DNA from 2 places in the Mesorhizobium sp. M1050 genome. Region 1 is predicted to be linked to the other one. Evidence: riboswitches for the same ligand, from Rfam matches in the RefSeq annotation. Region 1 holds a riboswitch; the other holds the start of a gene.
The links. Region 1 has a riboswitch for thiamine pyrophosphate ahead of thiC (phosphomethylpyrimidine synthase ThiC). Riboswitches for the same ligand answer to the same signal wherever they lie in the genome.
Positions count from the first base shown of each region.

Region 2: linked by a shared signal. The riboswitch ahead of NKH57_RS20100 (YkoF family thiamine/hydroxymethylpyrimidine-binding protein) and the one ahead of thiC (phosphomethylpyrimidine synthase ThiC) in region 1 are both predicted to bind thiamine pyrophosphate.

Region 1 covers NZ_JAMYMV010000080.1:20,927-24,465, reverse strand. Annotated here, with positions in the region: gene NKH57_RS28935 (DUF309 domain-containing protein) at 308-844, opposite strand; TPP riboswitch at 1,227-1,343, shown strand; gene thiC (phosphomethylpyrimidine synthase ThiC) at 1,447-3,282, shown strand; gene thiO (glycine oxidase ThiO) at 3,279-3,539, shown strand, end outside.
Region 2 covers NZ_JAMYMV010000037.1:45,399-48,937, forward strand. Annotated here, with positions in the region: gene NKH57_RS20095 (ABC transporter permease) at 1-745, opposite strand, end outside; gene NKH57_RS20100 (YkoF family thiamine/hydroxymethylpyrimidine-binding protein) at 760-1,368, opposite strand; TPP riboswitch at 1,359-1,472, opposite strand; gene NKH57_RS20105 (hypothetical protein) at 1,688-2,023, shown strand; gene msrA (peptide-methionine (S)-S-oxide reductase MsrA) at 2,380-2,898, opposite strand; gene NKH57_RS20115 (glycosyltransferase family 39 protein) at 3,030-3,539, opposite strand, start outside.

The DNA of each region.
Region 1 (3,539 bases):
ATCACACGCCTCCTCCCCGAAAAGGACATCCAAGTTCGGCCTATCCTGAATCAAAACGACGCAGCCGTTAGTCCAAAATCAACCATCGGGGAGAGATTTTTGGACCATGTGACCTATTCCATCGTACGCTTAACCGCCGTCGCGTCCTCTGCGAGCCGAGGAACAATTTGACCGCCAGGGCCATGGGAACAAAAAGGCTTGGCACCTCGTCCTGCTTACGAAGCCGCACCCCATTCTTGTTGTTTACGCCGCAAGCAGTGTGAGCAGCTTTCAAAGACCCCTTCTCGCTAAAGCCGGTCGGACGGCACTAGGGTTGCCGATCAGACGCTCTCGGATTTGGTGCAAGTATGAAATCGAAAACAGGCTCAGGCTGGCCTGGCTTTGGCTTCCGTAGAACAAGAGGGGAAGCTACGGCCGCTTCGGCGTGTTCAGCGAGCGCGGCAAGTGTGGTCCCGAGTGCCGTCTCAAATGGGCCATTCGGGACCCTCGCGATCTGACGAAAAAGTGCTGCAGCCCTCCCCGCATGGCGCGCCACAGCGCCGCGTTTTCCCTCGCGGATTTTCACCCCGGCAGCGGCCAACAGGATCAGTCCCTTGAAGAACAAACGATGTTGAGCGCTTTGTTTGGCGGCGTGCCAAAGAGCCTCCCAAGCCTCATGGGCTTCCCAGTAGTAGCCGTGGTTGAAAAGGTCGATCCCCCACCGAAACACATCTGATTCCAGCTCTTCGCCAACGGCGACGGTCACCGGATCTGTTCGGTAACTGTGGCCCAATGGATCACGCACCGGATGCGGATATTTGCCGGGCAGATACGCATAGCTTGGGAAACTCTTATCGGGCAGCAAGCGAGGACGAGACATAGGCCCAGCAAGCATGAAAGCGCGTTGATTGGCAATTGATGCGGACGCGCGTTAACCGGAAAGCAACCGCTGGCGAAAGGACAAAAAAGGCGGTGGGGGCCTCTGATTCCCGCTTCGAGTGTGCGCTCTGACGTCTCTCATAGATCCCGATCGCAACCGGCGGCAATCGCATCCGCAGAATCGCTCATCCATGGATCTCAAACGGGCTTTTACTCTTCAAAAATTCAGAAAAGGCGTCCTTCTTGGGCAAATCCGTGAGTGATAGGAGGGCTCGATGCAGGGCTATTTTTCGGTCGACGGCGCTTTGCCCCGATCGCAACGCGGGCCAAATGCGCTTGACAAAATAGCGCCGGCCCGTTCAACCTGAGGCATTCACCAGGGGAGTCCCGGCAAGGGGCTGAGATACTGCTGGCTTTCGCGGCGCAGTGACCCGTTGAACCTGATCCAGTTCATACTGGCGTAGGGACGGTGCAAGCGCTTTGCGGGAGTTCACGCCCGAGGTCCTGTTTCGGCAGGTCGACAGAAGCGTCTTTTCATCCTTCCGGCACAGAACTGGGTCTCCAATGCATGAGCAAAGGAGCCTCACGATGAATGCCCTTACTCCCGCCGTGTCGACGGGACCGCTGCCCGCCTCGCGTAAGATCCACAAGCCGGGCGCTCTCCACCCACAGATCAGGGTGCCGATGCGCGAAATCTCCGTCCATCCGACAGCCGGCGAGCCGCCCGTTACCGTCTACGATCCGTCGGGCCCCTATACCGACCCGGCTGTCGAGACCAGTATCGAAAAGGGCCTGGCCCGACTTCGCCACGAATGGATTTTGGCGCGCGGCGATGTCGAGGGCTGTGACGGCCGCCATGTCCGGCCGGAGGACAACGGATTCGCGACGGGCGAACGCCTGACGCCGGAATTTCCCATCCGCCACCGACCGCTCAAAGCCAAAGCAGGCAAGGCGGTGACGCAGCTTGCCTATGCGCGCGCCGGCATCATCACACCCGAAATGGAGTTCGTCGCCATTCGCGAGAACCTTGGTCGCGAGATCCTGCACGGCAAGCTTGAGCGCGACGGCGAGGCTTTCGGCGCGACACTGCCCGATTTCGTCACGCCCGAATTCGTCCGTGACGAGGTGGCGCGCGGACGGGCGATCATTCCCGCCAACATCAACCATCCCGAGAGCGAGCCAATGATCATCGGCCGCAATTTCCTGGTCAAGATCAACGCCAATATCGGTAACTCCGCCGTCACATCGTCGATGGCGGAAGAGGTCGAAAAGATGGTGTGGGCGATCCGCTGGGGCGCCGATACGGTGATGGACCTGTCGACCGGCCGCAACATCCACAACATCCGCGACTGGATCGTGCGTAACGCGCCGGTGCCGATCGGCACGGTGCCGCTCTACCAGGCGCTCGAAAAGGTCGGCGGCATTGCCGAGGATCTGACCTGGGAGGTCTACCGCGACACGCTGATCGAACAGGCCGAGCAAGGCGTCGACTATTTCACCATCCACGCCGGCGTGCGGCTGCATTACATCCCGCTGACCGTTGACCGGGTGACGGGTATTGTCTCGCGTGGCGGCTCAATCATGGCCAAATGGTGTCTGCACCATCACCGGGAAAGCTTCCTCTACGAGCACTTCGCCGAGATCTGCGACATCGCCAGAGCCTACGACGTCTCCTTCTCGCTCGGCGACGGCCTTCGTCCAGGCTCGATCGCCGATGCCAACGACGCGGCGCAGTTCGCCGAGCTGGAAACGCTCGGCGAGCTGACGCAGATCGCCTGGGCGAAGGATTGCCAGGTGATGATCGAGGGCCCTGGCCACGTGCCGATGCACAAAATCAAGGCGAACATGGACAAGCAACTCTCCGTCTGCGGCGAGGCGCCGTTCTATACGCTTGGACCGCTGACGACCGACATCGCGCCGGGCTACGACCACATCACCTCAGGCATTGGCGCCGCGATGATCGGCTGGTTCGGCACCGCCATGCTCTGCTACGTCACGCCCAAGGAGCATCTCGGCCTTCCCGATCGCAACGACGTCAAGATCGGCGTGATCACCTACAAGATCGCCGCCCACGCCGCCGACCTGGCGAAGGGCCATCCGGCAGCGAAAGTCAGGGATGATGCGCTTTCCCGCGCGCGCTTCGAGTTCCGCTGGGAGGACCAGTTCAACCTGTCGCTCGACCCGGAAACCGCGCGGTCCTTCCACGACCAGACCTTGCCCAAGGAGGCGCACAAGCTGGCGCATTTCTGCTCGATGTGCGGACCGAAATTCTGCTCGATGCGTATCTCTCACGACATCCGCGCCGAGGCACAGAAAGAGGGCATGGCGGCGATGGCGGCGAAATACCGCGAGGGCGGTGATCTCTACCTGCCGGCGGACGAGACCGGCGCACCGCTCATACCTCAGCCACGTGAGCCATCATGAAGGTCTTGGTCAAAGGGGCGGGCGTTGCCGGCCTCACCGCCGCCTTCGAGTTCGCCGCACGCGGCGCGGCGGTTACCGTTGCCGAGACAAGGCCTGCCCTTGGGGGCAATGCGTCGTGGTTCGCCGGTGGCATGTTGGCGCCGTGGTGCGAGCGTGAAAGCGCCGAGCAGCCGGTGCTGGATCTCGGACGCGACGCTGCCGACTGGTGGGACGCCGCAACGTCCGGCTTGGTAGCACGACGGGGAACACTCGTCGTG
Region 2 (3,539 bases), on a different contig from region 1:
TAAGCGCTGCGCTGACGCCGACAGCGGCCAGCACCAGGTCGGGGCGGAAATTGTTCTTGGCGTTGAGCATATAGATGCCTAAGCCCTTCGCCGCACCCGCATATTCGGCGAAGATAGCGCCGACCACGGCATAGGTGATGGAGATCCTCAAGCCAGCAAAGAAGTAAGGCAGCGCCGAAGGCAGCCGTGCCAGCACGAAGACGCGCCAGCGCCCTGCCCCCATGGCGCGCAGCATCTGGCCGATCTCGGCCTCGGTCGACTCGTAACCCTCGACCAATGCCACCAGCATCGGAAAGAAGGTGACCAGCGCCACCAGCATGATCTTGGGCGCCAGTCCGAAGCCGAACCACAGCACCACCAGCGGCGCGATCGCCACCAGCGGCAATGTCTGGCTGACGATGAAGACGGGAAACAGCGCGCGGCGCAGCGGCTGGAAAAAGTCGACCAGTATCGATAGCGCAAAGGCGACGCTGAGCGAACAGGCAAAGCCAAGCAGCGTGGCGCGGATGGTCGGAATGGCGTTGTCGACCAACGCCTCGCGATTCAGCATCGCTTGCGCGAGGACGCGTGACGGCGCCGGCAGTGTCGTCGGCTTGATGCCGGAATAGGTGGCATAAAGCTCCCAGGCCAGCAGGAGCAGTCCGACCGACATCGTCACCGGTACCGCCTTGATAAGAAGGCTCGCGATCGGGCGCGAAGAAACTGGGGATGGGACCACGGCAGGTAACCTTTGACGGCCGCGCATAGGCGGCGGCTGTTTCAGACGGCCGACGGGCTGTTGGCTGAAACCGTGACGTCAAGGGTTACGTGGCCGGCACCCGGTCCGAAGCGGCAGAAGGCCGCGTCAAGCGCCGAAAAGATCGCGCCCGCATCACCGCCCAATTTCGTGCAGAAATGCTTGGAGCGCTCATAGACGCCCGACTGCTTGAGAAAATCGATGCAGCCGTAGATCTCATCCATATGGTCGTCGGTGCCCATCACATAGAGCGAGAACTGCGCTGCCGCCGGCTGGCCAGTCGAAGCCGCGCCGCGCACCGCCGCGATGGCCGCATCCCTGCGCGGGCCGAGTGGCCCGACAGGTCCGCCAAGGGCATCGGAGCGGCAGATCGGATCGTCCGGCTCGCCCGGGCAGCCGCGTGAGATGGTGGCTGACAGCACGCAATGTTTACCGCTGCGCGCCGCCGCCACGAAGAGGTCGCGCATGGCTGGAAACAGCACCTCGGGTGGCCCGACCAGCAGGGTCGAGATGTCGTCGGTCTCGATCCGGAGCTTGTCGCGATAGGGACCGAGCGCGCCCAGCGCGCCAAGGATGACGCCGACGAAATCGTCGGCCATGGGATATAGGGAAATCTGTGCGCCTGAAAACATGGCCCGCCTCGCTCCGCTGGTATTACCCAGATCAGCTTTTAGGGTCTGTGGGCTTGCCGCCCCCGTCTCAGCCCCGACCGTACGGAGCACCCCTGTGGATGCGCGGGTTAAAGCACCAATCAAACCGAAGTGAAAGCCATTTTTTCAGCGCGCTGCACCAAAAAGCATTGCGCCAGTGGTTCTTGGGTCGAAGACGCCGATGTTTCTGGAGCGAAATTTTATCGGGAACCTTCGCTGCCGCGACCGGTTGTCCCCATAGTCGCAAATGCGATCACCTTCGTAGAAACAAGCGACGAGTTCACAGAAATGGAGACAAACCATGTTCATGAAAATCCTCGCAGCTTCGGCTCTCACGATTGGTCTGGCCATGTCAGCCATGGCGCAAAGTGCCGGCAGCAATAACGCAAGTGGCGATGGCGCCGGCAGCGGGAAGTCGGTGACTGTGGAGCCGAACACCCCGGCTTCGCCGAATACGGTTAGGCCCGGTACTGTCGACCTCGGCATAACCAACAGCACGACCGGCATGCCCGGCGACATGAATTCGAACGCAGATCGAAATTGCCCGGCCGGCCCGCAGGGCGCGCAGCCTGACGCCACCCACACCTCGCCGGGCACCTCTGTGCCGACGGTCAACGATAACCACTGCGGTAAGTAGGCCATTGCCGGCAACCGAGGAAGCCGCGAGCGCATGCTCCGCGGCTTTTTTGGGCGCCCGCGGAACCGGGCACTCCTAAACAAGGCCAAGCTGGCATTATCGATCTTTTCAAGCGGGGCGCGGTCTCGCAGCCGCCAAGGGTCAACGTCATACCCAACGCAGCAGGCGTTACCCCCCGCAGCGTGTTCCTAGCCGCGCTTGATTTGCCACGTGGCGTGCTAAGATGGCGCAGTCCTTGATATCAGGCGCTCGACGGCTGCACCGAGGTGACAAGGCGCAGTGACCTGAAAGGGCTTGGCCTGCGACGAAGCCGCTCGACGGTCTCGTCGAGCCGGCACAGTCGCCGGTTGTGAAGTCTACGAAACAGCCTTTTCGCGAACCGGCAGCTTCCAGCCCGGCCTGACGAAGTGGCAGGTGTAGCCGTTGGGATATTTCTCCAGATAGTCCTGATGCTCAGGCTCGGCTTCCCAGAAGGGACCGACCGGCGCCACTTCGGTGACGACCTTGCCCGGCCACAGACCCGAGGCATCGACATCGGCGATAGTGTCCTCGGCGACGCGCTTCTGTTCGTCGCTGGTGTAATAGATCGCCGAGCGGTAACTCAGCCCGACATCGTTGCCCTGCCGGTTGCGGGTCGTCGGATCATGGATCTGGAAAAAGCGCTCCAGCAGCGTGCGATAGCTGATGATGGCCGGGTCGAAATTGATCTCGATGGCTTCGGCGTGGGTGCCGTGGTTGCGATAGGTGGCATTGGGCACGTCGCCGCCGCTATAGCCGACACGGGTGGAGATGACGCCGGGATAGCGCCGTATCAAATCCTGCATGCCCCAGAAACAGCCGCCGGCAAGAACTGCACGTTCGGTCGAAGTCGCCATATCACGTCTCCTCAAAAGCAATTCCACGAAAAGCGTGTAGCGATTTTCCGTCTGGAATTGCGCAAAATCAACTTGGATCTCCCATAAATGGGCATTGTCTCTTGCTCCGTCCAGCGGACCGCCGACCTGCTTCAGTTGCTCGTTTGGGCGAGGCTGTCGATCGCATTCGCCAACTGCGGCGCGCCGGGCGGAATGGCGGCAAAGCTGACCACCACCGGCGGCGCCCTGAGCGACCAGTCGAAAAGAACGGTTTTGACCGGGACGTTGCCCACCCACACCTGCAGTCGAGGTGGCACGTCGCGCCCAGACCAGACCAGCAGTATGCCGTGGTCGCGCAGCCGATCCTTGGTGATCCAGGGGGCATACTGCATGTTCAGGTCGGTGAAGATCGACGGCTTGTCATAGGCGTTGAGGCCCGCCAGCGACGCGATAAGGGGATGGCCGCCGACGATGTCGAGCCGACCGGGCGCGGCCGCGTGCCAGACGACCTCGGCCTCATCCGATATCTTCTGCGCCGGCCAACAGACGGCGTCCATCCGTCCACGCAAATTGCATTTCGTCCAGCGGATCCCCGCATAAGCACCAGATATGCCGATGATGCAGACGAACGCGCAGATCGCCAGCTTTCGCATCTCGACGGT